2 regions of the Bradyrhizobium lupini genome follow, and region 2 is predicted to be linked to the other one. Evidence: riboswitches for the same ligand, from Rfam matches in the RefSeq annotation. Region 2 holds a riboswitch; the other holds the start of a gene.

Region 1 (14,762 bases), 1.3 Mb from region 2:
GCGCGTCGGCGACGTCGTCGAGGATTCTTGCGTCGAGTTCGGATTGATCTGTCATTTCGCCACCTCGGACGTAGCCCGGATTCACTTCCCATCTTGACACAGATTCGGTGTCATCGCCCGACTTGATCGGGCGATCCAGTATTCCAGAGGCGGATGTGATCGAACCAATAGGCTACGGCGTACTGGATGCCCCGGTCAAGCCGAGGCATGACAGCGGAAGGTGAGGCTATCCCTACACCCGGAAATGCTTGCTCAGCTTCAGGCCCTGCGCCTGGTAGTTCGAGCCGATGCGCTGGCCGTACATCGCGTCGGGGCGGGCCAGCATCTTCTCGTAGACGAGGCGGCCGACGATCTGGCCGTGCTCGAGGATGAACGGCACCTCGCGCGAGCGCACTTCGAGCACGGCGCGCGAGCCTAGCCCGCCGGCGCCGGCATAGCCGAAGCCGGGATCGAAGAATCCGGCATAATGCACGCGGAACTCGCCGACCAGCGGATCGAACGGCACCATCTCCGCGGCGTAATCGGGCGGCACCTGCACCGCCTCTTTCGACGCGAGGATATAGAACTCGCCGGGATCGAGGATCAGGCTGCCGTCGGGACGGGCCGAGATCGGCTCCCAGAAGTCCTCGACGGAATAGCCGGCGCGGCGATCGACGTCGATGACGCCGGTGTGGCGCTTGGCGCGGTAGCCGACGAAGCCGCCGCTCTTCTCGCCGGAGAGATCAACAGAGACGGCGACGCCGCCGGTGAGGTCGGCATCGTCGATATCGACGAGACGCTCGGTCGCGTGCAGCGCCTCGAGGTCCTCGATGTTGAGGATGGCATCGCCGGTGCGGAAGCGCACCTGGCTCAGGCGCGAGCCCTCGCTGACCAGCACCGGAAACGTCTTCGGGCTGATCTCGGCATAGAGCGGGCCGTGATAGCCGGCACCGATCATGTCGAAGCGGCGGGTGCCGTCGGCGATCACGCGGGTGAAGACGTCGAGCCGGCCGGTCGAGCTCTTCGGGTTGGCGGCCGCGACGATTTCCGGCGGCAGCGCGAGGCTTTCAAGCAGCGGCACGATGTAGACGCAGTTGGTCTCCAGCACCGCGCCGTCGGCGAGGCTGAACTCGTGCAGCTTCAACTCGTCGATGCGCTCGGCGACCGTGGCGCCGGGACCGGGCAGGAAGCTGGCGCGAACGCGATAGGCGATATCGCCAAGACGCAAATCGAGGCTCGCCGGCTGGATCTGGCTTTCGACGAAGTCGTAAGCGGGCAGGATGAGACCGCCCTGCGCCATCGCCGCGATCATGCGGTCGGGCAGGATACCATTGGCGTCGGCGGCGACCGTGAACGTCAACCCGGGGTCCTCATCAGGGATCAAACACATCCCGACATGCGGGAAATATGAGCGTTTTACGGCTATCCGATGGACGTCTTGACGGAAAGGGCATTGCGGAATATGAGCATGACTTATCCCGTGGTGATTTGAGCCGGCCGGCTTGCAGCCACGTTAAATAAGTCGCTAAACAGGCCGGGGACCTCTGTGATCCCGGCCCGTGGAGATATTCCAGGCCGGTTTTTTTGTGACCATTCTCGATGGTCACTTCAGGAGGTCCTATGTCGAAGTCCCCGGCGCCAACCGCCCACTACCGTCCCGAAACTCGCCTGGTTCATTCCGGCACCTTACGCTCGCAATATGGCGAGACGTCGGAGTCGCTGTTCCTGACCCAGGGCTACGTTTACAACAGCGCCGAGGAGTGCGAGGCGCGATTCAAGGGCGAGGACCCCGGCTTCATCTATTCACGCTACTCCAATCCGACCATCTCGATGTTCGAGCGCCGCATGATCGAGCTCGAAGGCGCCGAAGCGGCACGTTCGGCCGCGACCGGCATGGCCGCGGTGACGACCGCGATCCTGGCGCCGCTCAAGGCCGGCGATCACGTCGTGGCCTCGCGCGCGCTGTTCGGCTCGTGTCTCTACGTCGTGCAGGATTTACTGCCGCGCTACGGCATCGAGACCACGCTGGTCGACGGCCTCGATCTCGACCAGTGGCAGCGCGCCATGAAGCCGAACACCAAGACGTTCTTCCTGGAGAGCCCGACCAATCCGACGCTCGACGTGCTCGACATTCCCGGCATTGCCGAGATCGCGCATAGTGGCGGCGCGCGGCTCGTCGTCGACAACGTGTTCGCCACCCCGATCTGGCAGAGCCCGCTCGCGCTCGGCGCCGACGTCGTGGTCTATTCCGCGACCAAGCACATCGACGGCCAGGGCCGCTGTCTCGGCGGCATCATCCTGTCCTCGGAAGCGTTCATCGCCGAGCACATCCACAATTTCATGCGCCAGACCGGCCCGTCGATCTCGCCGTTCAACGCCTGGGTCCTGCTCAAGGGGCTGGAGACGCTCGCCGTGCGCGTGCGCGCGCAGACCGAGACGGCCGCGCGCATCGCGGACGTGCTGGCGAGCCATCCGAAGATTTCGCGGCTGGTGTTTCCCGGCCGCGCCGATCATCCGCAGGCTGCATTGGTGAAGAAGCAGATGCGCGGCGGCTCGACGCTGGTCGGCCTCGAGGTCAAGGGCGGCAAGCAGGCGGCGTTCCGCGTGCTCAACGAGCTCAAGCTTGCCAAGATCTCGAACAATCTCGGCGACGCCAAGAGCCTCGTCACGCATCCGGCAACGACGACGCATCAGCGCCTCAAGCCGGAGGACCGCGCCGCGCTAGGCATCAGCGAGGGATTCATCCGCTTCTCGGCGGGGCTTGAGCACGCAGACGATCTGATCGAGGATCTGACGGCGGCGCTGGAGAAGGCGTGAGTTATTGTCGTCCCGGCCTAGTGCGCAATTGCGCATGGGGGCCTGGACGACAAGTCACATTGGCCGGTACGTCCGCACGTCCGCGGGCACGTTCACGCCGAGCTTGATCTGGCCGACGGAGCGAATGATGTCGTCGCCGAGGAGCTGGGCGAAGCAGGCATAGCCCCAATCGTTCATGTGCAGTCCGTCGGCGATCACGAAACTCTCGACCGGAAGCGATTGCTTCTCGTGCCAGTCGCGCATCACCTCGAAGCGCGGGAAGATGCCGACGTGACGGAGCTCGGCGACCTTGCCGAGCAGCTTCACCATCTTGCCGGCGCTCTCGGCGCGCTGGTTGACCGCGGGCGAATATTGCGGATCGACCAGCACGATGTCGGTGCCGCCGGTGGCCTGGATGCGAGCGATGCCGTCCTCGACAAGTTTGGCGGTCTCGCCAGGATCGAGATTGCGCAGCACGGCATTGGTGCCGACCTGCCAGATCACCAGATCCGGATGCACGTCGATCACCTCTTTCTGGAGACGCTTCATCATCTCGGGCGCATCCTCGCCGCCGACGCCGGCATTGACGACGGTGATGTCGGCGGTCGGATAGTGCCGGTGCAGCTGCGCGGCAAGGCGATTGGGATAGTTGAACTCCGGCGAGCTCGCGCCGAATCCCGCGGTCGACGACGAGCCGAACGCGACGATGACGACGGGCTGGCCGGCGACGAGCTTGCCCGCGACATGCGGCAGCGAGCCCATCGCCTTCGAGCCGCCCTTCGGCGACAGGCAGGGCACGCGGCTAAAGATGTCGCCGGCGGATTTCGCGACCTGCTTCACCTTGTCGATGGCGCGCGCCGTGATGCCGCGCTGGTCGGGGGACGTCGCTGCGACGGTGGTCTGGGACGGTGAAGCGGGAGCCGGATCAGCCGACTGCTGCGGGGCCGGTGTTGCCTGCGCGGCCTGCGTCTGCGCGTGGGACTGCGAGGCCGGACTCAGCAACAGCAGCACCGCTGCTGCGGGCACAGCCAGCCATGCCGTCAGGCAAAAAGGGCGGAGAGAACTCATTAACGCTAGACCTCAATTTTGCTGCTGGGCCGGCTCCAGATGGGCAGCGTCGATCAGGAACTGTGCCAACGCCCGGCCAAGGCAATCATGGACCTGCTTCGCCAACTCGGGCCCGCGCGACGGGCTGAATAGGTCGAACTGGCCCTGATCATTCCACTGCCGCATGATCGCGAACCGATCGAACAGCGGAATATCGTGCTCCTGCGCCACCACCCGCATATTGTCGAGGTATGGCGGCACCGAGATCATGGTTTCGGTACGCGGACTGTACTGCAAATTCATCAAGACGACGTCAGCCCCTGCCTTTTGCAACGCAACAACCCCTTCGGTCACCGCGCCACGAAAATCATCGGGATCGATGGCTCGGATAGCATCGACAGTCCCGGTCTGCCAGATGACCAAAGTAGGCGTTTTTGCTTCCATCAGCTTAACGAAGCTGGCAGCCGCCTCCTCGGCCGTTTTCTTGCTCTGTATTTCTACGGAGACGTGCACAGTCTCGGACGGCGGCAGCTTGTCCTTCAGGATGGCCTGCATCCGCGCCGGATAAGAGGCGTCCTCGGAAGCCGGAATCGTGGTCGAGCGACTGCCGATGACCAGGATTTCGAGCGGCTTGCCGGCCTTCACGGCATCGGCGACCTTGGGAAGCTGGCTTTCGCTGGTGAGCAGATAGGACGGCACTTCACAGGCTGCGGGCGCGGCTGAAGCAGCCGGCGCAGCATCGTCCGCGCGCGCCGGAGGCGCGGCGAGACCACCGCACAGCAGGATCAGGCTCAGGAAAACCTTCGCCTTCATCAGCCCCCTCCCGCCATATCGGCGCTGCCGACGGCGCTTTTGGTTTTCGAACCGCTCTTGTCAGCCACCCGCTTGTACCACGAAATCAGCCAGGCCATGGCCCACATGATCAGGATTCCGGAGAGACTTATTAGCGCATGCATGACCGGGCCGCCCGAGACTTCGGCCAGGATGAAATGGCCGGCAAAGGCGAGGAAGACGCCGAGACAGAATATCTCCAGGGAATGCGAGCCGCACAGGATCAGCGGCCGCAGCCAGGGCGATTTCAGGCCCGGCCAGTCCCGGGGCAGGACGCGCACGGTGAGCGCGGCCAGCGCCAGGAAATGCGTGAAGCGCAGCACGTCAAGGTCGGCCTTGTCGATCGGATACATCCACTGCTCGAGCCGCTTCGGCATGAAGTGGGAGAGCTGCGGCACATACCAGGTCAGCGTCACGTAGAATGCCGCAACCAGATAGGCGATCGCGATCCACATCGTCACCCGCGAAGCCAGAATGTGCGACATGCGTCGGGCACCCCCGAGCGCGCACCATGCCCCGAACACGAACAGCAATTGCCAGGCGAAGGGATTGAAGGCCCAGAAGCCGTTCGGATAGGCCGACAGATAGAGGTCGTATTCCCAGGTCACCGCGTAGAGCGCGACCGAGAGGCCGAGCGTCACGTCAGGGCGCCACTTCATCAGCCACAGGATCAAGGGCAGCGCCAGCATCAGCACGATGTAGAGCGGCAGCACGTCCATGTTGACCGGACGGAAGCGCAGCAGCAGCGCCTGCACGATCGTGACGTCGGGCTGCTTGAGGAAATCCATGATGCCCATCTCTTCGGTGTAGAGCGGGTTCTCGAACCTGGTCGCGACGTAGGAGATTTCGGCAAGGAAGATCGTGAACAGGAAGACGTGGGCGACATAGATCTGCCAGACGCGCCGCAGGATGCGCGCGGTGGCGACGACGATGCCGGACTCCAGCATCGCCCGACCGTAGACGAAGGCGGCGGTATAGCCGGAGATGAAGATGAAGATCTCGGTGGCGTCGCTGAAGCCGTAATTGCGGATCGTGAACCAGGTCAGAAGGCTCGGCGGCAAATGGTCGATGAAGATCAGCCACAGCGCAAGGCCGCGGAATAGGTCGAGCCGGAGCTCGCGCTCGCCGATGGCGGGCAGCGAAATGGCCGGCGCGGCCGCGCGCCGCTTCGCTCCCGCGGATTTGACCTCCACAGGTTTAGCGGTTCCCGCGATCGTCGATCCCGTCACTTGGTCGGCAATGGTCATCGGGGGCCTAAAAACCCTTCCGCAAATCGCGACGTGGCAAGGAGTGTACCGGTCCGGCCGTCATCTCGCAAAGCGACCGGATCACAAGCAAGTACATTTGCAAGCCCATTTGGACGTGTACTTCCCTGCGAATTCTGGCGGGACGATGTCGCCAAGGCGTCTCCGGCGTTTGGTTCCGGAGCGGTTTTCGGTATGATGGCAATCATGTACCGCGCCGTGACCCGCCAGATCGAAGTGACCGTCGAGCCGAACTTTGTTCCGGAGCAGTCGTCGGCCGACCGCTCCCGTTATTTCTGGGCCTACACCGTCGTCATCACCAATTCCGGCGACGAGACCGTGCAGCTCAAGACCCGGCACTGGATCATCACCGATGCCACCGGCCGGCAGCAGGAGGTGAAGGGCGAGGGCGTCGTCGGCGAGCAGCCGACGCTCGCGCCTGGCGAACGCTTCGAATACACCTCGGGCGTGCCGCTCACGACCGCCTCGGGCTTCATGACCGGCCGCTACCAGATGGTCAGCGCGACCGGCGAACGCTTCGAGATCGACGTGCCCACGTTCTCGCTGGACAGCCCGGACAACAAGCGGGTGTTGAATTAGGGCAGGAGATGGTGGGCGCGCTCCGCTTTGGCCGACCCTATCGCACCTGCAGGCTAACGCCTTACGCGTCTTCCACGCCTGCTTCATCCGGCGTGAACTCGTACACCGAGCTGCAGAACTCGCAGGTCACGACGACCTTGTCGTCCTTGACCATCGCGGCACGGTCGTCAGACGAAAAGCTCTTTAGCATCGATGCCACCGCATCGCGCGAGCAGGAGCATTGCGCCTTCAAGGGCAGCGGATTGAACACGCGCACGCCGCGCTCGTGGAACAGGCGGTAGAGCAGCCGCTCCCCGGACAGCTCCGGATCGATCAGCTCAACGTCTTCGACGGTCTCGATCAGCGAGCGTGCCTCGACCCAGGCATCGTCTTCAGCGACGGCGTGCACTTCGACGCCTTCGGGCGCATCGCCGGGATGCAGATCGGCCTGCCGCGCACGCTCGGGCGCCTTCGGCAGGAACTGCATCAGCATGCCGCCAGCACGCCAGCGATGCTTGCCGCCGTCGTTCGAACGCCATTCCTCGCCGACAGCGAGACGCACGCGTGTCGGGATCTGCTCGGAGCGCAGGAAATATTCGTGAGCGGCGTCTTCGAGGCTGCCGCCGTCGAGCGCGACCAGGCCCTGGTAGCGGCTCATGTCGGGGCCTTGGTCGATGGTCATGGCGAGATGACCGTGGCCCAGCAGCGCGCCGGAATGCGTGCCAGTATCTTTGGCCTCGCCGAGGCGCGCGGCGTCGTAGCGCGCATAGGCGCGCAGGCGATCCGGCGCCTGATAGTCCACGACCAGGAACGACACCGGACCGTCGGTCTGGGCCTGGAGAATGAAGCGGCCCTCGAACTTCAGCGAGGAGCCAAGCAGCGTGGTCAGCACGATGGCCTCGCCGAGCAGCTTGCCGACCGGCGCGGGATAATCGTGCTTGGTCAGGATTTCGTCGAGCGCCGGACCAAGCCGCACCAGCCGACCGCGCACATCGAGCGCGTCGACCTCGTAAGGCAGCACGGCGTCATCGATCGGAACCGCGGATGGCGCGCGAACCGGGCCTTCAGGCCCGGTTTTCATATCAGGGGATTGGGAAACCATGGCGCTTTATCTGGGGTCGGAAGGCGGAATTGGAAGGGGGTGAGGGCTGGGGTCCGGAATGCAGAACGGATCGTACGCAAGCAGGGCAAATTCAGCGTCGTCCTGGCGAAAGCCAGGACGACGATGAAGACCTACTTCGCCGGCACGGCGGATACCGGCCCGGATTACTTCACCGCGTCGAAGCACCAGGCCAGAATGCCCTTCTGCGCGTGCAGGCGGTTTTCGGCCTCGTCGAACACGACGGATTGTGGACCGTCGATCACCTCGTCGGTGACCTCCTCGCCCCGATGGGCGGGCAGGCAGTGCATGAACAGCGCATCCGGCTTGGCAAGCGACATCAGCTGCGCATTGACCTGATAGGGCTTGAGCACGTTGTGGCGGTGCTCGCCTTCCTTGTCGCCCATCGACACCCAGGTGTCGGTCACGACACAATCGGCGCCGCGCACGGCGGCTTCGGCATCCGTGCCGAGCATGATCGGCGCGCCCGTCGCCTTGATGAAGTCGCGCATCGCCTTTTTCGGCGCGAGCTCCGGAGGCGTCGCGACATTGAGCTGGAACTTGAAGCGCTCGGCGGCGTGCGCCCAGGAGGCGAGCACGTTGTTGTCGTCGCCGGTCCAGGCCACGGTCTTGCCCTCGATCGGGCCGCGATGTTCCTCGTAGGTCATGAGGTCCGCCATCACCTGGCAGGGATGCGAGCGGCGCGTCAGGCCGTTGATGACGGGCACGGTGGCGTTTGCCGCAAGCTCCAGCAGCGCATCGTGATTGAGAATGCGGATCATGATGGCGTCGACATAGCGCGACAGCACGCGCGCGGTGTCGGCGATGGTCTCGCCGCGGCCGAGCTGCATTTCGGCGCCGGTGAGCATGATGGGCTCGCCGCCGAGCTGGCGCATGGCGACGTCGAAAGACACCCGCGTCCGCGTCGAGGGGCGCTCGAAGATCATCGCCAGGGTCTTGCCTTCGAGCGGCCTGACCGGCTGATGCGCCTTCTGCTTCGCCTTCATCGCGGAGGACGCAGCGAGCATGCGCTTGAGCTCCGACAGCGGCAGCTCGTTGATATCGAGGAAGTGCTTCGGTGTTTTATCGGGCGACTTGCTCATCAGCTTGCCGCCCGCTTGTTGCCGGACAACGCGGTGCAGGCGCGCTCGAGCCGCCCGACGCTGTCCTCGATCTCGGCTTCGGTGACGATCAAAGGCGGCAGGAAACGCACGACATTGTCGCCGGCACCGACGGTGAGCAGCTTTTGGTCGCGCAAGGCTGCAACGAGATCGCCGGAGGGCACCACGGCCTTGATGCCGATCAGGAGGCCCTCGCCGCGCACTTCGCTGACGACATCGCCGTGTCGGTCGATCACGGAGGCGAGCTTCTGCTTGAGCAGCAGCGACATCCTCTGCACGTGGTCGAAGAAGCCGGGCTTGAGCATGACGTCGAGCACGGCGTTCGCAGCCGCGATCGCGAGCGGATTGCCCCCGAAGGTCGAGCCGTGCGAGCCCGGCGTCATGCCGGACGCCGCTTCCGCGGTCGCAAGGCAGGCGCCGATCGGGAAGCCGCCGCCGAGCGCCTTGGCCAGCGACATCACGTCGGGTTCGACGCCAAGGCGGCGGTACGCGAACAGATCGCCGGTGCGGCCCATGCCGGTCTGCACCTCGTCGAAGGCGAGCAACAGACCCTTCTCGTCGCAGAGCTGGCGCAACGCCCTCAGGAAGGCGGGCGTTGCCGAACGCACACCGCCCTCGCCCTGGATCGGCTCGATCAGGATGCCGGCGGTCTGCGGACCGATTGCCTTTTTCACGGCATCGAGATCGCCATGCGCAACCTGGTCGAAGCCCTCCATCGGAGGGCCGAAACCTTCGAGATATTTTGCCGATCCCGTTGCGGCCAGCGTCGCCAGCGTGCGGCCATGGAAGGCGCCTTCGAAGGTGATCATGCGATAGCGGTCGGGATGACCCTTTGCGGCGTGATAACGGCGCACGACCTTGATCACGCATTCCAGCGCTTCGGCGCCGGAATTGCAGAAGAACACGAAATCCGCGAAACTTTCATTGCACAGGCGCGCGGCGAGCTTTTCGCCGTCCGGGCTCTGGAACAGATCTGACATGTGCCAGAGCTTGGTGGCCTGCTCCTGCAACGCCGCGACCAGCGCCGGATGGGCATGGCCGAGCGCATTCACCGCCACCCCGGAGGTGAAATCGAGATAGCGCTCGCCATTGGTCGCGATCAGCCAGCAGCCTTCGCCACGCTCGAAACCAAGGTCGGACCTGGCGAAAACGGGGAGCAAATGCGGCGCTGCGCTGTTAGTCATGATGGTCACTTGAATGTTGCGGACGGAGTGAGCGTGCATTGCGCAACGCACCATCGACCGGCCCGGAAAACGAAACGTGCCGCCTCTTGAGGGCGGCACGTGCGACTATCTTAGGCCTGGTGAAACGGGTGTCAATGCCGCCCGGAAAGCCTCGCGAAACGCTGAATCCGTAGTCTTGCGGTGCCGATTTTGCGGGATTTGGCCACGGAACATGTGGAAGCGAGTCGGCGGACTCTTGCGCGGGAGTCACGCCATATTGTAGCGTTTGGATTGTCAGATACGACATCTCGTGCAGTGGTTCTGATCTTTAAGTCCTTATGTACCGGCGTAAACGTTCGGGCGTTCAAGACGCGCCCGGCGAGCCTTAAGGGATTCTGGCGGCACGGGTTTTTGAAGGCTTAGGCATTCGCTGCGAGGCCCCAGGATGGCTGGCGCGCAGCGAGGGAAAGGGTGCAATGACGGTTTTGACCTGGTCCGATGATCGCGTCGAGCAGCTGAAAAAGCTCTGGGAGGCCGGACTTTCGGCCAGCCAGATCGCGGCGGAGCTCGGCAATGTGACCCGCAATGCCGTGATCGGCAAAGTGCACAGGCTCGGCCTTTCGGGCCGCGCCAAGAGCCCATCATCGGCAGCGCCGCGGCCGCGCAAGGCGCGCCCCGCGCAGCACATGATGCGGGTGAGCCGCCCGATCTCGCGCGGCAACACCGCGCTGGCGCAGGCCTTCGAGGTGGAGGCTGAGCCGGATCCGGTCACCTATGACAACGTGGTGCCGATGAGCCAGCGGCTGTCGCTGCTGGAATTGAACGAGGCGACCTGCCACTGGCCGGTCGGCGATCCCTCGAGCCCGGACTTCTTCTTCTGCGGTGGAAGGGCGCTGTCCGGACTGCCCTATTGCGCCCAGCACTCGCGCGTTGCGTACCAGCCGGCGTCGGATCGGCGCCGCGCACCGGTGAAGCCGGGTCCGCGGTAATCACGGCAAGTCGTCGCGCGAAGACGATTCAACAATTTCAGCGTCGTCCCGGCCTAGTGCGCAATTGCGCACGGGGGCCGGGACCCATACTCCGAGCACGCAATAATCGTGCGGAAGGGGTCACTCCGAGTCTTCGCCAAACCACGTTCGGTGGTTATGGGCCCGGATCAGCGCTCGCTTCGCTCGCTTGTCCGGGACGACGGCTGAGAATGCAGGGACAACTCGCCAACAAACAAGCCTGCAACCCTACACCTGCTCCGCCTTGGCAAACCGATCATCCAGCGCGTAGCCGGCGCCGCGGACGGTGCGGATCGGGTCCTGCTCGCGGCCGAGATTGAGCAGCTTGCGCAGGCGGCCGATATGCACGTCGACGGTGCGCTCGTCGATATAGATGTCGCGACCCCAGACGCTGTCGAGCAGTTGCTCGCGCGAGAACACGCGCCCCGGATGCTCCAGGAAGAACTCCAGCAGGCGATATTCGGTCGGACCGAGATCGATCGGCCGGCCCGAGCGCGCCACGCGGCGCTTGTCGCGGTCGAGCTCGATGTCGCCAAAGCAAGCACCGTCGCGAGCCGCTCCGGGCTTGCGCGCCGCAGCAGGCCTTTCACGCGCGCCAGCAGCTCCGGCACCGAGAACGGCTTGACGATGTAATCGTCGGCGCCGGTCGCAAGACCCCGCACCCGCTCGCTCTCCTCGCCGCGCGCGGTGAGCATGATGATCGGGAGCTGCTTGGTCTCGGGACGGGTGCGAAGCCGCCGGCACAATTCGATGCCTGACAGGCCCGGCAGCATCCAGTCGAGCACGATCAGATCGGGGATGTGCTCCTTGAGGCGGGTGTCGGCGTCGTCGCCGCGCATCACCGTCTCGACGTCATAGCCGTCGCCTTCGAGGTTGTAGCGGAGAAGCTCGGTCAGGGCTTCCTCGTCCTCAACCACCATAATGCGTGCGCCCATCGGGTCGTCGCTCCCTAAGTCTTCAGGTGTTCGGTACCGTGTTGGCGAAGGTCGTCATGTCGCCCTTCGGCCGCTTGTCGGTGATGGCCTGGCCCTCGATCATGTAGAACACGGTCTCGGCGATGTTGGTGGCGTGGTCGCCGATCCGCTCGATGTTCTTGGCGCAGAACATCAGATGGATGCAGAACGAGATGTTGCGCGGATCCTCCATCATGTAGGTGAGGAGCTCGCGGAACAGCGAGGTGCAGATGGCGTCGACCTCCTCGTCGCCCTTCCAGACCGCCATCGCCGCCGGCAGATCATGCGCGGCATAGGCGTCCAGCACCGACTTGACCTGCTGCTGCACGAGGTCGGTCATGTGCTCGAGGCCGCGGAACAGCTTGAGCGGATGGAAGTCCGTCTCCAGCGCCGCGACGCGCTTGCCCATGTTCTTGGCGAGGTCGCCGATGCGCTCGAGATCGGTCGCGACGCGCATGGCGCCGACGATCTCGCGCAGATCGACCGCCATCGGCTGGCGGCGGGCGATGGTGAGCACCGCACGCTCCTCGATGCGCTTCTGCAGCGCGTCGAGCTCGGTGTCGATGGCGACGACGCGCTGGCCGAGCGGGACGTCGCGGCGGATCAGCGCGTCGACGGACTCGACGATCATGCGCTCGGCGATGCCGCCCATCTCGGCGACCAGGCGAGTGAGTTCCTGGAGGTCGGTGTCGAAAGCCTTTGCGGTATGTTCAGAACCCATGTCGCGTCTCCTAGCCGAACCGGCCGGTGATGTAATCCTGCGTGCGCCGATCTGACGGCGACGTGAAGATCTTGCTGGTGTCGTCGAACTCTATCAGCTCGCCGAGATACATGAAGGCGGTCTTGTCGGAGACGCGCGCCGCCTGTTGCATGTTGTGGGTGACGATAGCGATCGTGTAATCCTCGGACAGCTCCTGGATCAGCTCCTCGACCTTGGCGGTCGAGATCGGGTCGAGCGCCGAACAGGGTTCGTCGAACAGGATCACCTCGGGCCGCACCGCGACGGTGCGGGCGATGCAGAGGCGCTGCTGCTGGCCGCCGGAGAGCGACAGGCCGGAGGCGTTGAGCTTGTCCTTGACCTCGTTCCACAGCGCGCCGCCGCGCAGCGCCTTCTCGACGCGGCCGTCCATCTCGGACTTCGAGATCTTCTCATAGAGACGGATGCCGAACGCGATGTTCTCGTAGATCGTCATCGGGAACGGCGTCGGCTTCTGGAACACCATGCCGACGCGGGCGCGCAGCAAATTGAGGTCCAGCCTGGGGTCGAGGATGTTGGTCTGATCGAGCATCAGCTGACCGGTGGCGCGCTGGCCGGGATAGAGGTCGTACATCCGGTTGAAGATGCGCAGCAGGGTCGACTTGCCGCAGCCCGACGGTCCGATGAACGCCGTAACGCGGTTGGCGCCGAGCGTCAGGTTGATGTTCTTCAGCGCATGGTGCTCGCCGTAATAGAAGTTCAGGTTACGCACGGTCACCTTCGGGGGCGCCTCGGGCAGCACCGCCGCGTGCGGCAGTCCACCGGACGCGCTCATCGACACGGAAAGATCACTCATTTTGCGGTCCTCTCGGCGCCAAGGATGCGCGCGAAAATATTAAGGGCAAGAACGGTCAGGGTGATGAGCAGCGCCCCGCTCCAGGCCAACTGCTTCCAATAGGCATAGGGGCTCTGCACGAAGTTGTTGATGGTCACAGGCAGGTTCGCCATCGTCTTGTTCAGGCCGAGGCTGAAGAACTGGTTCGATAGCGCGGTGAACAGCAGCGGCGCGGTTTCACCGGCGACGCGAGCGGTCGCGAGCAGCACGCCGGTGATGAGACCCGATCGGGCAGCCCGATAAGCGATCCGCTTGATCACCAGCGAACGCGGCAGGCCGAGCGCCGAGGCCGCCTCGCGCAACGCGTTCGGCACCAGCAGCAGCATGTCCTCGGTCGTGCGCAGCACCACCGGGATCACGATGACCGCGAGGGCGAGCGAGCCTGCGATCGCCGAGAAGCCGCGCATCGGCACCACCACGGCGCCGTAGATGAACAGGCCGATGATGATCGAGGGCGCCGAGAGCAGGATGTCGTTGATGAAGCGGATCACCGAGGTCAGCCGGTCGTTGCGGCCGTATTCGGCGAGATAGGTGCCGGCGAACATGCCGAGCGGCGCGCCGATGCCGACGCCGATCACGGTCATGATCAGCGAGCCGACGATGGCGTTGAGCAGACCGCCCTCGTTCGATCCCGGTGGCGGCGTGTTCTCGGTGAACAGCTGGACATTGAGTCCCGCCAGCCCGTTGTAGAGCAGCGTGATCAGGATCAGCGCGAGCCAGGTGACGCCGAAGGCGGTTGCGGCGATGCAGAGCCCGCGGACGACGATGTCCTTGCGGCGTCGGCGTGAATAGATCGGATTCATGGCGCTAATTCCCCGCCTTCTTTTCCAGCCGCATCAGCATCAGCCGCGCCGCTGCGAGCACGAAGAAGGTCAGAACGAACAGCAGGAGGCCGAGCAGGATCAGGCCGGATTGGTGCAGGCCGTCGCTCTCGGCGAACTCGGATGCGATCGCCGCCGAGATCGTGGTGCCCGGCGCAAAGATCGATGACGAGATCCGGAACGAGTTGCCGATGATGAAGGTCACCGCCATGGTCTCGCCGAGCGCGCGGCCCAGCGCCAGCATGATGCCGCCGATGACGCCGACCCGGGTGTAGGGGATCACCACGCTGCGGACGACTTCCCATGTGGTGCAGCCGACGCCGTAGGCGGCTTCCTTCAGGACCGGAGGCACCGTCTTGAACACGTCGACCGAGATCGAGGTGATGAAGGGCAGCACCATGATGGCAAGGATCAGCGCGGCATTGAACAGGCTGAGATAGGACGGGGGACCTGCGAAGATCGCGCCCAGCACGGGAACGCCGTCGAAGATCTTGATCATGAAGGGCTGGAACGTGTTGGCCAGGAACGGA
Region 2 (14,762 bases):
GCAATGGCGGGGTGCGCTACGCCGCGCTCTCCAATGCTGCGGCCGACGTCTCCGGCGCGACCGGCCCGTCCGATATCAGAAGCGCCTACGCCACCGAAGTGTCGCCGTCCGATCCCTATGCCGGCTTCGAGACGCGCGTGGTGCCGGAAAACGTCACGCTGCTGCCGAAGACCAAAGAGCAGATCACCGGCGGAAATCCCAACGGCGAACGCGTCCACGTGGTCAAGAAGGGCGACAGCGTCGCCGGCGTGCTGCGCGATCTCGGCGCCACGGCCGAGGAGATCAAGGCGATCACCGCGACGCTTGGGCCGCGCGGCCGCGACGGCGGCCTGAAGGAAGGCGAGAAGCTGCGGATCCTGATGGCGCCCGCAAGCCCCGGCGCCCGCCTGCAGCCCTACCGCGTCGTCATCGCCAACGAGACCATGGTCGAGGCGATCGCGGCGCTGTCCGATCTCGGCAAATACGTCGCGGTCGACGTCTCCAGCATGAACACCGTCGCCGACGCGGCGGCGAACGCCAACAGCGACGACGATGACGATGATGACGGCACGGGCGTGCGGCTCTACCAGAGCATCTACGAGACCGCGATGCGCAACAAAGTGCCGATGCCCGTCATCGACGACATGATCAAGATCTATTCCTACGACGTCGATTTCCAGCGCAAGGTGGCGCCGGGCGATTCATTCGACGTGTTCTACGCCGGCGAAGACGAAGGCGTGACCGCGAGCGAAAAGAACGACGTGCTGTTCGCTTCGCTGACGCTCGGCGGCGAGACCAAGAAATACTACCGCTACCAGAGCCCCGATGACGGCGTCGTCGATTACTATGACGAGACCGGCAAGAGCGCGAAGAAGTTCCTGGTGCGCAAGCCCGTCAACAACGCCATCATGCGCTCCGGCTTCGGCGGCCGCCGTCACCCCATCCTCGGCTATGTGAAGATGCATACCGGCGTCGACTGGGCCACCTCCTACGGCACGCCGATCTTCGCCTCCGGCAATGGCGTGATCGAGAAGGCCGGCCCCGAGGGCGGCTACGGCAAATACATCCGCATCAAGCACAACAACGGCTACGAGACCGCTTATGGCCATATGTCGGCCTTCGCCAAGGGCATGGAGCCCGGCAAGAAGGTGCGGCAGGGCCAGGTGATCGGCTTCGTCGGTTCGACCGGCGCGTCGACCGGCCCGCACGTCCACTACGAAATCCTGGTCAACGGCCGCTTCGTCGATCCGCTGCGTGTGAAACTGCCGCGCGGCCGCTCGTTGGAAGGCCCGATGCTGGCCGGCTTCGAGAAGGAGCGCGACCGGCTCGACGGCATGATGAGCGGCCGCGCCGGTGCCATCGCCCGGATGTCGGACGCCACCGGCGGTCCGTTGCAGGTCACCAACAGGTAAAGCCGGCGAACCGGGCCGAGATCGGCCGGACATATTCAAGCACGATCCGGATTTGACGACGTCGCGCGGGGCCCGGCTTGGCCGCATCACAACGTCAAGTTTCGTTTGCCAAAGCGGCATGAGGAGCGAATACTTTCCAAAAAACGGGAGGTCTCGCCATGAAGAACAGGCTCGCCTGCGCAGCCTTCGTCGCTGCGGTCGTCTCCGCTACCAGTGTTTCGGCCGAAAACTGGGAGGTCACCAAGCTCGTTCCGGGCTCGGCGTTCCACGGCGTGCACGGGCTTGCGATCGACAAGGCCGGCCATCTGTTTGCCGGCAGCGTCGCGGGCGCGGCGCTCTACGAGGTCGACATCCCCGGCGGTAGCGCGAAGGTTGCAATCCCCGCCCCGATCGGAATGGCCGACGACATCGCATTCGCCCCCGACGGCACCATGGCCTGGACCGGATTCCTGGCCGGCGATCTTTATTCGCGCAAGGGCGACGGCCCGATCAAGAAACTCGCTTCAGGCCTTCCCGGCATCAACTCGCTCGCCTTCCGCAAGGACGGCAGGCTGTACGCCACCACCGTCTTCCTCGGCGACACGCTCTATGAGATCGACGTCGAGGGCGTCAAACCGCCGCGCCAGATCATGGAGAAGATGGGCGGCCTCAACGGCTTCGAGTTCGGTCCCGACGACAAGCTCTACGGTCCGCTCTGGTTCAAGGGACAGGTCGCAAAGGTCGACGTCGACAAGGCCGAGCTGACCGTCGTCGCGGACGGCTTCAAGGTCCCGGCCGCGGTGAACTTCGATTCCAAGGGCGATCTCTGGGTAGTCGACACCGCGCTCGGCCAGCTCGTTCGGGTCGATCCCAAGTCGGGCGCCAAGACCATGGTCGCACAATTGAAGCCGTCGCTGGACAATCTCGCGATCGACGACAAGGACCGAATCTACGTCTCCAACATGGCCGACAACGGCATCCAGGAGGTCGATCCGGCGACCGGCCAGGCGCGGCAGGTGATCATCGGCAAGCTCGCCTTGCCCGGCGGCATCGGCGTCACGTCAGAGAACGGCAAGGATACGATCCACGTCGCCGACGTGTTCGCCTATCGCACGGTGGACGGCGCGACCGGCGAGGTCACCGAGAAGGCGCGCATGCACGCCGCCGGCGTCACGCTCGAATATCCGATGAGCGCAACGGCGAAGGGCAACGATGTGGTCCTATCGAGCTGGTTCACCGGCACGGTGCAGGTGATCGACGGCAAGACCGGGGCCACCCGCGACATGCTGCACGGCTTCAAGGCGCCGCACGACGCGCTCGTGCTCGCGGACGGCAGCATCCTGGTGGCCGAGTTCGGCACCAAATCGCTGGTCCGCGTCAGCGGCGAGCACGGCAAGGATCGCACCACACTGATCGGCGGCCTCGAGGGCCCGGTCGGGCTCGTCGCTGGATCGCGTGGCGAGGTCTATCTCACCGAAGCCTTTTCCGGCGTGATCTCGATGATCGAGAGCAACGGCGAAAAGACAGTCGTCGCCAAGGACCTGAAAATGCCCGAAGGCATCGCCCGCGCCAGAGACGGCAAGCTGATCGTAGCGGAGGTCGGCGCCAAACGGTTGATCGAAATCGTGCCGGAGACCGGCACGGTTACCGAGATCGCGGCCAATCTTCCAATCGGCCTCGTGGGTGCACCCGGAGGACTGCCGACGCACATTCCGACAGGCGTCGGCATCGGGGAATCCGGCACGATCTATTTCTCTTCTGACATCGAGAACGCGATCTACAAGCTCACGAAGAAATAGGTCGCCGCAGTAAGTTCGCCAACAACCCGCAAAACAAACCGCCCCGGAGAGGTTGACATCTCCGGGGCGGCTTGTTGCTTCAGGCTTCGAATGCCGACGATCAGTTCAGCTTCCGCTTCGACACCGGCGCCTCGAACTGGGCGATCTCCGCGGTCTGCGGCGCCTTGCCGTTGAAGGTCAGCACGTTGCCTTCGGAGGAGATCGCAACGTTGTCGCCGTCCTTGACGTCGCCGGCCAGGATCATCTCGGCGAGCGGATCCTGGACGTGACGCTGGATCACGCGCTTCAGCGGCCGTGCGCCGTAGGCGGGATCCCAGCCCTTGGCGGCGAGCCAGTCGCGGCCCGCAGCGTCGAGCGTCAGCACGATCTTGCGATCGATCAAAAGCTTTTGCAGCCGTGCGAACTGGATCTCGACGATCCGGCCCATCTCGCTCCTCTGCAAGCGATGGAACAGGATGATCTCATCGACGCGGTTCAAGAACTCTGGCCTGAAGTGCGCCCGCACCATGCCCATCACCTGCTCGCGCACGGCCGAGGTATCCTCGCCCTCCGGCTGGTTCACCAGAAACTCCGAACCGAGGTTCGAGGTCATGATGATCAGCGTGTTGCGGAAGTCGACGGTGCGGCCCTGGCCGTCGGTGAGGCGACCGTCGTCGAGCACCTGCAACAGCACGTTGAACACGTCGGGATGCGCCTTCTCGATCTCGTCGAACAGCACGACCTGGTAGGGCCGGCGCCGCACCGCTTCGGTGAGCGCACCGCCCTCGTCATAACCGACATAGCCCGGAGGCGCGCCGATCAGCCGCGAGACCGAGTGCTTCTCCATGTACTCGGACATGTCGAGGCGGACCATCGCGGTCTCGTCGTTGAACAGATACTCGGCGAGCGCTTTCGTCAGCTCGGTCTTGCCGACGCCGGTGGGCCCGAGGAACATGAACGAGCCGGTCGGCCGGTTCGGGTCCTGCAGCCCCGCGCGCGAACGGCGCACGGCGGTCGCGACCGCACGCACGGCCTCGGCCTGGCCAACGACGCGCTTGCCGAGCGAGTCCTCCATCCGCAGGAGCTTGTCTTTCTCGCCTTCGAGCATCTTGTCGACGGGCACGCCGGTCCAGCGCGAGACCACCTGCGCGATGTGGTTGGCGGTGACCGCCTCCTCCATCATCTCGCCGGAGTTCTCCTTGGCCTCGATCTCCGCAAGCTGCTTTTCCAATTCGGGGATCCGGCCATAGGCCAGCTCGCCGGCCTTTTGGAATTCACCGCGCCGTTGTGCGTTGGCAAGTTCAACCCGCAAGCCGTCGAGCTCGGCCTTCAGTTTCTGAGCGTCGGAGAGCTTGTTCTTCTCCGCGCTCCAGCGTGCGGTGAGCGCCGCGGACTTCTCCTCGAGATCGGCCAGCTCCTTCTCCAGCGTCTGCAGGCGGCTCTTCGACCCGGCATCGCTTTCTTTCTTCAACGCTTCCTGTTCGATCTTCAGCCGGATGATTTCCCGATCCATCGAATCCAGCTCTTCCGGCTTGGAATCGACCTGCATCTTGAGCCGCGCGGCCGCCTCGTCCATGAGGTCGATGGCCTTGTCCGGCAGGAAGCGGTCGGTGATGTAGCGGTTGGACAGGGTCGTGGCGGCGACCAGCGCGGAATCGGTGATCCGCACGCCGTGGTGCTGCTCGTATTTGTCCTTCAGCCCGCGCAGAATGGAGATCGTATCCTCGACCGAGGGCTCGCTGACGAAGATCGGCTGGAAACGCCGCGCCAGCGCCGCGTCCTTTTCGACGTGCTTCTGGTACTCGTCGAGCGTGGTGGCGCCGATGCAGTGCAGCTCGCCGCGGGCGAGCGCAGGCTTGAGCAGGTTGGACGCGTCCATCGCGCCATCGCCCTTACCAGCGCCGATCAGCGTGTGCATCTCGTCGATGAACAGGACGAAATTACCATCGCTCCCGGTCACCTCCTGCAGCACGGCCTTCAGCCGCTCCTCGAACTCGCCGCGATATTTTGCACCTGCAATCAGCGAGCCGAGGTCGAGCGACAGCAGCTTCTTGTCCTTCAGGCTCTCCGGCACGTCACCGTTGACGATGCGCAGCGCCAAGCCCTCGGCGATGGCGGTCTTGCCGACGCCGGGTTCGCCGATCAGGACGGGATTGTTCTTGGTCCGGCGCGACAGCACCTGGATCGTGCGGCGGATCTCCTCGTCGCGGCCGATGACCGGGTCGAGCTTGCCGTCGCGCGCCGCCTGAGTGAGGTCGCGGGCATATTTCTTCAGCGCGTCATACGCGTTCTCGGCCGTGGCGGAGTCCGCCGTTCGGCCCTTGCGCAGCGCTTCGATCGCCGCGTTGAGGTTTTGCGGGGTGACGCCGCCGTTGGCCAGGATCGCGCCCGCCTCGCTGGTCTTCTCCAGCGCCAGGCCGAGCAGCAGCCGCTCGACGGTGACAAAGCTGTCGCCGGCCTTCTCGCCAGCCTTTTCGGCGGCGTCGAAGGTGCGCGCGAGTTCGGGCGCCAGATAGATCTGGCCGGCTCCGCCGCCAGAGACCTTCGGCACCTTGTTCAGGGCGTCCTCGGTCGCCTTCAGGATTGCGCGGGAATTGCCGCCGGCGCGGTCGATCAGGCCGGCAGCGAGGCCTTCATTGTCGTCCAGCAGCACCTTCAGGACGTGCAGGGTCGAAAACTGCTGGTGCCCTTCGCGCACCGCAAGCGACTGCGCGGACTGGACGAAGCCTCTGGAGCGTTCGGTATATTTTTCGATGTTCATTTCGTGGTCTTTCCCTCGGCCTGCCCCTGGAGCCCTCAAAGGCACTCCAAACGGCATCTTCATTGGGTTTCCGATTACCGCATTGACGTTTCTCAACCGGCAACGGTCGTTATCAGCCGGCGCTGGCGCCGGCCTGACCCAGATGTGGGAAGCGAGGCCTCGGACCGGAAGAGGCGAGTTCACAATTTCGTGCGCGGATCCGCCCGCTTGGCGCCGGTGGGCCGAATCCCCTAAGTAGCGGCATGACACCCAGCGCAATGACAATCAGCCAGACCGCCGAGATCACCGGGCTCTACCGCTACCCGATCAAGGGCCTGACGCCGGAGGCCCTGCCCCGCGTCTCCCTGCGAGCCGGCCAGACCCTGCCCGCCGACCGCCGCTACGCCATCGAGAACGGCCCGAGCGGCTTCGATCCGGAAGCACCGCAGTGGAAGCCGAAGATCCAGTTCCTGATGCTGGCGCGGAATGAGCGGCTAGCTTCGCTCGACAGCCGGTTCGAGGACGCGACCAATTGCCTGACCATCCGCAAGGACGGCCAGATCGTCGCCAGCGGCGATCTCGAGACCGCCGCCGGGCGCGCCGCCATCGAGGACTATTTCAGGGAAAATTTTCAGCCGGAGCTGAAGGGCCCGCCCAAGATCCTGTCCGGCCGCGACCACAGCTTTTCAGACGTCGCCCGCAAGGTCGTGTCCATCATCAATCTCGACAGCGTCCGCGCGCTCGAGACCATGCTCGGCGGCGCCGCCGTCCACCCGCTACGCTTCCGCGCCAATCTCTACGTGAAGGGCTGGCCGGCCTGGTCCGAGCTCGACCTCGTCGGCCAGACGCTCGCGATCGGACAGGCCCGGCTGCAAGTGGTCAAGCGCATCAAGCGCTGCCCGGCCACCAATGTCGACCCTGATACCGCCAAGCGCGATCTCGAAATCCCCGCCACGCTCTCGAGCAATCTCGGCCACATGGACTGCGGCATCTATGCCGAGGTGATCGCTGAAGGCGACATCGGCGTGGGCGACGCGGTTGCATTGGAACAGCCGAAGCTGGTGTGACGCTGCGCGCTGGCCCCGCTCCGCCATTGCGAGCGAAGCGAAGCAATCCAGGAATGCGCCCGCGGAGACAGTCTGGATTGCTTCGTCGCTTCGCTCCTCGCAATGACGGCCGTCAGTTCGGCATCACATACGCATAGATCCGGCCGCGCGAGACCGGTGCTTCGCGAACGCGGTTGCCGTTGTTGCCGGAGATCATGATCGGATTGCCCTGCGCGTCGACACCGGTGATGATGCCGACATGACCGCCCCGGCCACCACGCGACATCACTGCGATGGCGCCGACCTGCGGACCGGACACGCGCGTGCCGTAATGCGCGAACGAATTCGCCATGTCGGAGCCGGTGCCACGATGACCGGTCTTTTCGAGCACCATGTTCATGAAGCGCGCGCACCACAGGCTACCGCGACCGGTCGGATTGCCGCCGACATAGCGGCGTGCCTCGGACACGAGGCCCGACCCACCGCCGAAGCCGCCGCCGCTCGTCGCGCTATTGGCCATGCCGCCGTCATTCGCGTTAGTGGCTATCCCACCTCCACGCCTCATAATTCGACGGCTGGCGCGCGTGGTCATCTCACCGCTGGTAACCATTCCAGCGTTGCCGCTCATGGCCATTCCACGACTGCCGCTCATGGCCATTCCACCACTGCCGCTCATAGCCATTCCAGCGCTGCCGCTTATGGCGATGCCGCCGCTATTGGCGTTCGGATCATAGCTGGCGAAGGTGTTGCCGAAGCCGTTCGCCTGCAATTGCGCCGCGCCGCGCTCGAAGCGCGAGCCGCGTGCATGCCGGTAATGATGATGTCTGCTGGCGTGATGCGCGTAAGCGTGCCGCTCTGCGCTATGACGATGAGGTCGTGCTGACGCCGGAGAAGTGAAGGCGGCGAACGCCGCGAAGAAAACAGCCAGCGCAACGACACAGCGCGACAGGCGAGACGCAAACAACTCGAACATTCTTCATCCTTCGTTGACACCCCACTTCCCCGTCGGCCCGTGCGGTGGCCGACATCCGCGGGCTGTATCAGTATCCTGATGTGGCGAGAACAAGACGCGGCCCCTAAGAATCTGGACGATGATTAATAAGTGCTACCATCGTATGCGCTGACCGCAGGACGGCATTCCAAAGCCGCAGCCACCTCAGGGAGAAAACCGGATGCCTCACGCCCTCACGAAGGACAATTGTCGACTCTATTTCGAAGAAGCGGGCACGGGCACGCCGATTATTTTTCTGCACGAATTCGCGGCCGACTACACCAATTGGGAGCCGCAGATGCGCTACTTCTCGCGCGGCCATCGCTGCATCACCTATTCCGCACGCGGCTACACGCCATCGGACGTGCCTGATGGCGAGGTCTACGGCTACACGCATTTCTACACCGATGCGCTCGCGGTGCTCGATCATCTGAAGATCGATCGCGCGCACTTCGTCGGCCTCTCGATGGGCGCCTATTCGTCGCTCCAGATCGGGCTCAACGCGCCCCAACGTGCGCTGTCGATGACGCTCGCCGGCGTCGGCTCGGGCTCGGAGATCGAGAACCTCGACGCTTGGCGCCAGCAGTGCCGCGCCAACGCGGAGCAATTCGAGATGCTCGGCTCAGCCGAAGTCGCAAAAGTCACGCGCGAGGCGCCGAGCCGGATTCCCTTCCTGGTGAAGGACCCGCGCGGTCACGCCGATTTTTATGCCGCCCTGGCGCGGCACGACGCCAAGGGATCAGCGCGGACGATGCGCGGCTTCCAGGCCGGCCGTCCCTCGATCTTTACGATGACGGACGCGATCAGAGCGGCCACGACGCCGGCACTCATCATCTGCGGCGACGAGGACGATCCGTGCGTGGGCGCAAGCCTGTTCCTGAAGAAGCATCTGCCGGCGGCAGGGCTCGCCATGTTTCCAAAGTCCGGCCACGTCCTCAATCTCGAAGAGCCAGCGCTGTTCAACGAAACGGTGGAACGGTTCGTCACGCTGGTGGAAGCGGGAAGATGGCCGGTGCGCGACCCGAGGTCACTGGCGGCGCATTAGCGCGAAGGCGTCACCAGGTACTGGGTCGCGTAGATGGGGTAACGGGCCGGCCTACGTCCTGCCGCCCCGCGTCAGCAGAAACACGCCCTGCTCGCCGAACAGATTCCACACCCACCAGGGCATCCGCAGCCGCAGCGGACGGCCGTAGAGGTCGAGCGCCTCGGCACGTTCCATCTTGACGTCGATCGCGTCGCAGAGCTCGACGAAATCCTTGATGGTGCAGAAATGGATGTTGGCGGTGTCATACCAGCTTGCCGGCAGGTTCTCCGTGCGCGGCATGTGGCCGCCGATCAGGAGCTGGAGCCGCATCTTCCAGAAGCCGAAATTCGGGAACGACACGATGGCGCGGCGGCCGATGCGCAGCAAATTCTCCAGCACCACTTTCGGCTGCCGCGTCGCCTGCAACGTCTGCGACAGGATCACGTAGTCGAAGGCGTCATCCGGATAATTCACGAGGTCGGTGTCGGCATCGCCCTGCACCACCGCAAGACCCTTGGCGACGCAGCGGTTGACGCCCTCGCGCGACAGCTCGATGCCGCGGCCGTCGACGCCGCGGGTTTCCAGCAGTTGGAGCAGGTCGCCCTCGCCGCAGCCGACGTCGAGCACCTTCGAGCCCGGCTTGACCATGTTGGCCACCAGCACATGGTCCGCGCGAAAATCACCGGGCTGCCCGGTCGCAAGGCCGCCCAGCGGCAACGCTTCCTGTACAGACATGACTAGCCGTCCTTAAGCATTATTGGCGGTGAGCCCGCGCGCCTTGCCTGCCGATTGCAGGAAGGCGCGGGAGATATCAAGGAATTCGGGCACGTCGAGCAGGAAGGCGTCGTGACCGCGATCGGTCTCGATTTCGGCGAACGACACCCGCGCGCTCGACGCATTCAGCGCGTGCACCAGCGCGCGCGATTCCGAGGTCGGGAACAGCCAGTCGCTGGTGAAGGAGACCACGCAGAAGCGGGTCTGGATTCCCGCGAACGCCTTCGCCAGCACACCGCCGTGGTCGGCGGCGATGTCGAAATAGTCCATCGCGCGGGTCAGATAGAGATAGGAGTTGGCGTCGAAGCGCTCGACGAAGGACGAGCCCTGGTAGCGCAGATAGGACTCAACCTGGAAGTCGGCGTCGAAAGAGAAAGTCGGCAGCTCGCGGTCCTGCATGCGCCGCCCGAATTTTCGATGCAGCGCGGCGTCGGAGAGATAGGTGATGTGCGCCGCCATCCGGGCGACAGCGAGGCCACGATGCGGATGGATGCCTCGATCGGCATAGCCGCCATGGTGCCAGTCGGGGTCGGCCATCACCGCCTGACGGCCAAGCTCGTGGAACGCGATGTTCTGCGCCGAGTGTCGTGTCGAGCAGGCAATCGCCAGCGCGGAGAACACGCGACTCGGATACGCCGCAGTCCATTGCAGCACTTGCATGCCGCCCATCGAGCCGCCGACGACCGCGAACAGCGTGTCGATGCCGAGCCGGTCGATCAGCATCGCCTGCGCGCGCACCATGTCGGGGATGGTGATGACGGGGAAATCGAGCCCCCAAACCTTGCCGGTCGCGGGATTGATCGAGGCCGGGCCGGTCGAGCCCATGCAGCCGCCGATCACGTTGGAGCAGATGATAAAATATTCGTTGGGATCGAGCGGCCGGCCGGGGCCGACCAAGGTCTCCCACCAGCCGGGCTTGCCGGTGACAGGGTGCACGTTGGCGACGTGCTGGTCGCCGGTCAGCGCATGGCAGATCAGGATCGCGTTGGAGCGATCGGCATTCAGCTCGCCGTAGGTCTGGTAGGCGATCTGGAACGGGCTGAGATCGACCCCGCAGTCGAGCCGCAGCGGCTGCTCCGAGCCGAACTGCGCGACGTGCGAACTCGGATGATCCACCTCGTGCGACCGCTCGTCGGCGGTGATCGCGGGACTCGGAATGGACTGGACGCCAACCATCTGACCATCGACCTCGTTTGCGATCGTAGAAGTGACCGCATTGACATCAGGCCATGAAAAACCCGGCCTGAACGATAGGTTCGGCCGGGATCGAAAGCGTCCCCGGCCTGTTTAGCGAGTTTTTTAACGTGGCTGCAAGCCGGCCGGCTCAAATGACCACGGAACGGGTAAAAACTACCGTCTTGGACGGTTTTCGTCAAGTCACGGCCCGGATCAGCCAAATTCGCCTGTCGCGCCACGGGCGGAAAGGGCCCGATTTCTCTTTGCATTTCTCTTTGCTTTCGCAGCCCCGACTGCCTAATCAGGATATCCATCACAGCGGTGACGGCTCGACTGATCCGCATTGGAACGCCTCTCAGCAGCACCCGTCAGACATGTCCCAACGTCCGCCCGCGCCACCATCACTCCAGGAATTGCGTAAGGAGATCGACGCGATCGACGAAGGCATGCATCGCCTGCTGATGCAACGCGGCGACATCATCGACCGCCTGATCCAGGTGAAGCAGACCCAGGAGGTCGGCTCGGCGTTCCGCCCGGCACGCGAGGCCTCCATGATGCGCGACCTCGTGCAGCGTCATCGCGGCATCCTGCCGCTCGACACGGTCGAGAGCATCTGGCGCGTCATCATCGCGACCTTCACCTATGTCCAGGCCCCGTTCTCGGTCCACGCCGACATCTCGGCGAGCGAGCCGGCTATGCGCGATTCCGCGCGATTCCATTTCGGCTTCACCGTGCCTTACGTCGCGCATTTCAGCGCGCAGGCGGCGGTCGAGGCCGTCGCGAAGTCCAAGGGCGATCTGGCGCTGGTCTCGGCGACCTCGAGCCGCACGCCGTGGTGGCTGTCGCTGGAAGAAGCTGGCGCGCCAAAGATCATCGCGCGGCTGCCCTTCGTCGAGCGCGCCGACCATCCGGCGGCGTTGCCCGTGTTCGCGGTGTCGCGCGTCGCCGACAGCGCGCTGGTGACGGAGGTCGAGACCTTCAGCGTACGCGTCTCTGGGTGGAATGCGGAGGTCGCGCGCGCCCTGTCGCCGCTCGCCGAGATCGTGGCGGTGCCCGACACCGCCTTCGACGGCGCCGCGCTGCTGGTCTCGGTCACCGCGACAAGCAGCATCGACAAGATCAAGGCTGCCCTGATCGAAGCGGGGGCCTCGGTGCGCTCCACGGCCCTCGTCGGCAGCCACGCAACGCGCTATACGGTGCCCCCGACCGGGTCGAAATCGTAAGTCGCGAACCGCTTAAGCCAGTCCGGAGTTGAAGATGTCCCGCCCCGTGCCGAATCCCGGCATTCTCGATATTGCGCCCTATACGCCCGGCAAGACCCCGGTGGCAGAGCCCGGCCGCAAGGTGTTCAAGCTCTCGGCCAACGAGACGCCGTTCGGGCCCTCGCCGAAGGCGATCGAGGCGTTCAAGCAGGTGGCGGATCATCTGGAAGACTATCCGGAAGGAACCTCGCGCGTGCTGCGCGAAGCAATCGGGCGCACCTTCGGGCTCGATCCCAACCGCATCATCTGCGGCGCCGGCTCGGACGAGATCCTCAACCTGCTCGCCCACACCTATCTCAGCCACGGTGACGAGGCGATCTCGACTACGCACGGCTTCCTGGTCTACCCGATCGCGACCATGGCCGTCGGCGCGAAGAATGTCATCGCGGCCGAGAAGAACCTCACCTGCGATGTCGACGCCATCCTCAAGGCGGTGACGCCGAAGACAAAGCTGGTCTGGCTCGCCAACCCCAACAATCCGACCGGCACCTATGTGCCGTTCGACGAGGTCAAGCGCCTGCGCGCCGGCCTGCCCTCGCACGTGCTGCTGGTGCTGGACGCAGCCTATTGCGACTACGTCTCGCGCAACGATTACGAGATGGGGATCGAGCTGGTCGCGACCACCGAAAACACGGTGGTGACCCACACCTTCTCCAAGATCCATGGTCTTGCGGCGCTGCGCATCGGCTGGATGTTCGGCCCCGAGCACATCATCGACGCGGTCAACCGCATCCGGGGTCCCTTCAACGTGTCGACGCCGGCCATGTACGCCGCCGTTGCCGCGATCGAGGACACAGCGCACCAGGCCATGTCGAAGCAGTTCACCGAGACCTGGCGCAACTGGCTCGCCGAGGAGATCGGCAAGCTCGGGCTGAAGGTGACGCCGAGCGTCGCCAATTTCGTGCTGATCCACTTCCCGACCGAGGGCAAGACCTCGGACGCAGCCGACGCCTTCCTCACCAAGCGCGGGCTGGTGCTGCGCGGCTTGAAGAACTACGGCCTGCCGCATTCGCTGCGCATGACCATCGGCACCGAGGAGGCCAACCGCCTCGTCGTCGAGGGCCTGCGCGACTTCATGGCCGGACGATGAGCGCGACCCCGCACTTCCAGCGCGTCGCGCTGATCGGCTTCGGCCTGATCGGGGGCTCGATCGCACGCGCCGCGAAGCTCCAGGGCCTGGCTTCCGAGATCGTCACCACCGCGCGCTCGGAGAAGACGCGCGCACGCGTGATGGAGCTCGGCATCGTCGATCAGGTCGTCGCGACCAATGCGGAAGCCGTGAAGGACGCCGATCTCGTCATCCTCTGCATTCCCGTCGGCGCCTGCGGCCCGGTGGCGCAGGAGATCTCCGCGCATCTCAAACCCGGCGCGATCATCTCCGACGTCGGCTCGGTCAAGGGCGCCATCGTCAGGGATATGGCGCCGCACCTGCCGGAAGGCGTCCATTTCGTGCCGGCGCATCCCGTCGCAGGCACCGAGCATTCGGGTCCCGATTCCGGCTTCGCCGAGCTCTTCATCAACCGCTGGTGCATCCTCACCCCGCCGGAGGGCGTTGATGCGGCTGCCACCGATCGCCTGCGCGCGTTCTGGGCGGCGATGGGTGCCAAGGTCGAGATCATGACGCCGGATCATCATGATCTCGTGCTCGCGATCACCAGCCATCTGCCGCATCTGATCGCCTACACCATCGTCGGCACCGCCGACGAGCTGGCGCAGGTGACGGAGTCAGAGGTCATCAAGTTCTCCGCCGGCGGCTTTCGCGACTTCACGCGCATCGCCGCCTCCGATCCGACGATGTGGCGCGACGTCTTCCTCGCCAACAAGGAAGCCGTGCTGGAGATGCTCGGCACCTTCACTGAGGATCTGGCAAAGCTCACCCGCGCGATCCGCCGCGGCGATGGCGAGGCGCTGTTCGACCACTTCACCCGCACCCGCGCCATCCGCCGCGGCATTGTCGAAATCGGCCAGGATTCGGCCGCGCCCGATTTCGGCCGGCCGCATGCGCAGCTCGGCAACAAGCCGTAGCACCGAAGTGGCCCGGATGGAGCGCAAGCGTAATCCGGGACTTCCGTCGCTTGAGGCAGGATTCCCGGATCGCGCTTCGCTCCATCCGGGCTACGAGCCTGCGTGGCTCCGTGACTAGAATGGGTAGTACCGGATCTGCGTCATGACGACGTTGTCGTCGGTCTTCGGCGCGCCGCCGACGCCGGCGAACGCGAACCGTTGCGTGTAGGAATATTGCAGGCCGGCTTTGAGCGTCCCGAAATTGCCTTGGTAGATGGTGTCGTAGATCCCGGCCGTGATCTGCCGAACCTCCCTGGTGTTGCCGTTGCAGGTCGCGCCCGCCGAGTTTTCGGTGAAGCAGCCGGTGTTGTTGTAGAGCGGATTGCCGTAGCCGAACGGCACCGTTCCAACATTGGCGAAATTCGCCTTGGCCTTTTCGAGGCCTGCATAGGAGTAGACATCGAGGCTGGGAGTCGCGTGCCAGATCAGGCCGACGGCGGCCGCCGTGATCGTCAGCGGGAGGATGGTGCCGTCCTGCGCCACCGCCGCGTCGGGGAACGGTGTTGCCGTGAAGCGGCCCAGCACGCCGTGCGAGCC

The links. A riboswitch is a leader RNA that binds a small molecule or an ion and turns the genes downstream of it on or off. The one in region 2 is predicted to bind S-adenosylmethionine.
Region 1: another riboswitch for S-adenosylmethionine. It lies ahead of AB3L03_RS15395 (O-succinylhomoserine sulfhydrylase); the one in region 2 lies ahead of AB3L03_RS21415 (homoserine O-acetyltransferase).

The regions. Positions count from the first base shown of each region.
Region 1 is NZ_CP162553.1:3,252,066-3,266,827, forward strand. Features, by position in the region: gene AB3L03_RS15385 (PAS domain S-box protein) at 1-55, opposite strand, end outside; gene AB3L03_RS15390 (2'-deoxycytidine 5'-triphosphate deaminase) at 233-1,339, opposite strand; SAM riboswitch at 1,450-1,529, shown strand; gene AB3L03_RS15395 (O-succinylhomoserine sulfhydrylase) at 1,600-2,796, shown strand; gene AB3L03_RS15400 (SGNH/GDSL hydrolase family protein) at 2,851-3,843, opposite strand; gene AB3L03_RS15405 (lipolytic enzyme) at 3,856-4,635, opposite strand; gene AB3L03_RS15410 (OpgC domain-containing protein) at 4,635-5,900, opposite strand; gene apaG (Co2+/Mg2+ efflux protein ApaG) at 6,093-6,497, shown strand; gene AB3L03_RS15420 (Hsp33 family molecular chaperone) at 6,559-7,578, opposite strand; gene argF (ornithine carbamoyltransferase) at 7,743-8,678, opposite strand; gene AB3L03_RS15430 (aspartate aminotransferase family protein) at 8,678-9,880, opposite strand; gene AB3L03_RS15435 (GcrA family cell cycle regulator) at 10,336-10,848, shown strand; partial or broken gene phoB (phosphate regulon transcriptional regulator PhoB) at 11,095-11,801, opposite strand; gene phoU (phosphate signaling complex protein PhoU) at 11,824-12,540, opposite strand; gene pstB (phosphate ABC transporter ATP-binding protein PstB) at 12,551-13,372, opposite strand; gene pstA (phosphate ABC transporter permease PstA) at 13,369-14,214, opposite strand; gene pstC (phosphate ABC transporter permease subunit PstC) at 14,219-14,762, opposite strand, start outside.
Region 2 is NZ_CP162553.1:4,521,425-4,536,186, reverse strand. Features, by position in the region: gene AB3L03_RS21450 (M23 family metallopeptidase) at 1-1,391, shown strand, start outside; gene AB3L03_RS21445 (SMP-30/gluconolactonase/LRE family protein) at 1,550-3,169, shown strand; gene clpB (ATP-dependent chaperone ClpB) at 3,270-5,909, opposite strand; gene AB3L03_RS21435 (MOSC domain-containing protein) at 6,167-6,955, shown strand; gene AB3L03_RS21430 (TIGR02594 family protein) at 7,068-7,907, opposite strand; gene AB3L03_RS21425 (alpha/beta fold hydrolase) at 8,107-8,970, shown strand; gene metW (methionine biosynthesis protein MetW) at 9,022-9,684, opposite strand; gene AB3L03_RS21415 (homoserine O-acetyltransferase) at 9,697-10,899, opposite strand; SAM riboswitch at 10,990-11,069, opposite strand; gene AB3L03_RS21410 (chorismate mutase) at 11,274-12,122, shown strand; gene hisC (histidinol-phosphate transaminase) at 12,157-13,251, shown strand; gene AB3L03_RS21400 (prephenate/arogenate dehydrogenase family protein) at 13,248-14,186, shown strand; gene AB3L03_RS21395 (hypothetical protein) at 14,301-14,762, opposite strand, start outside.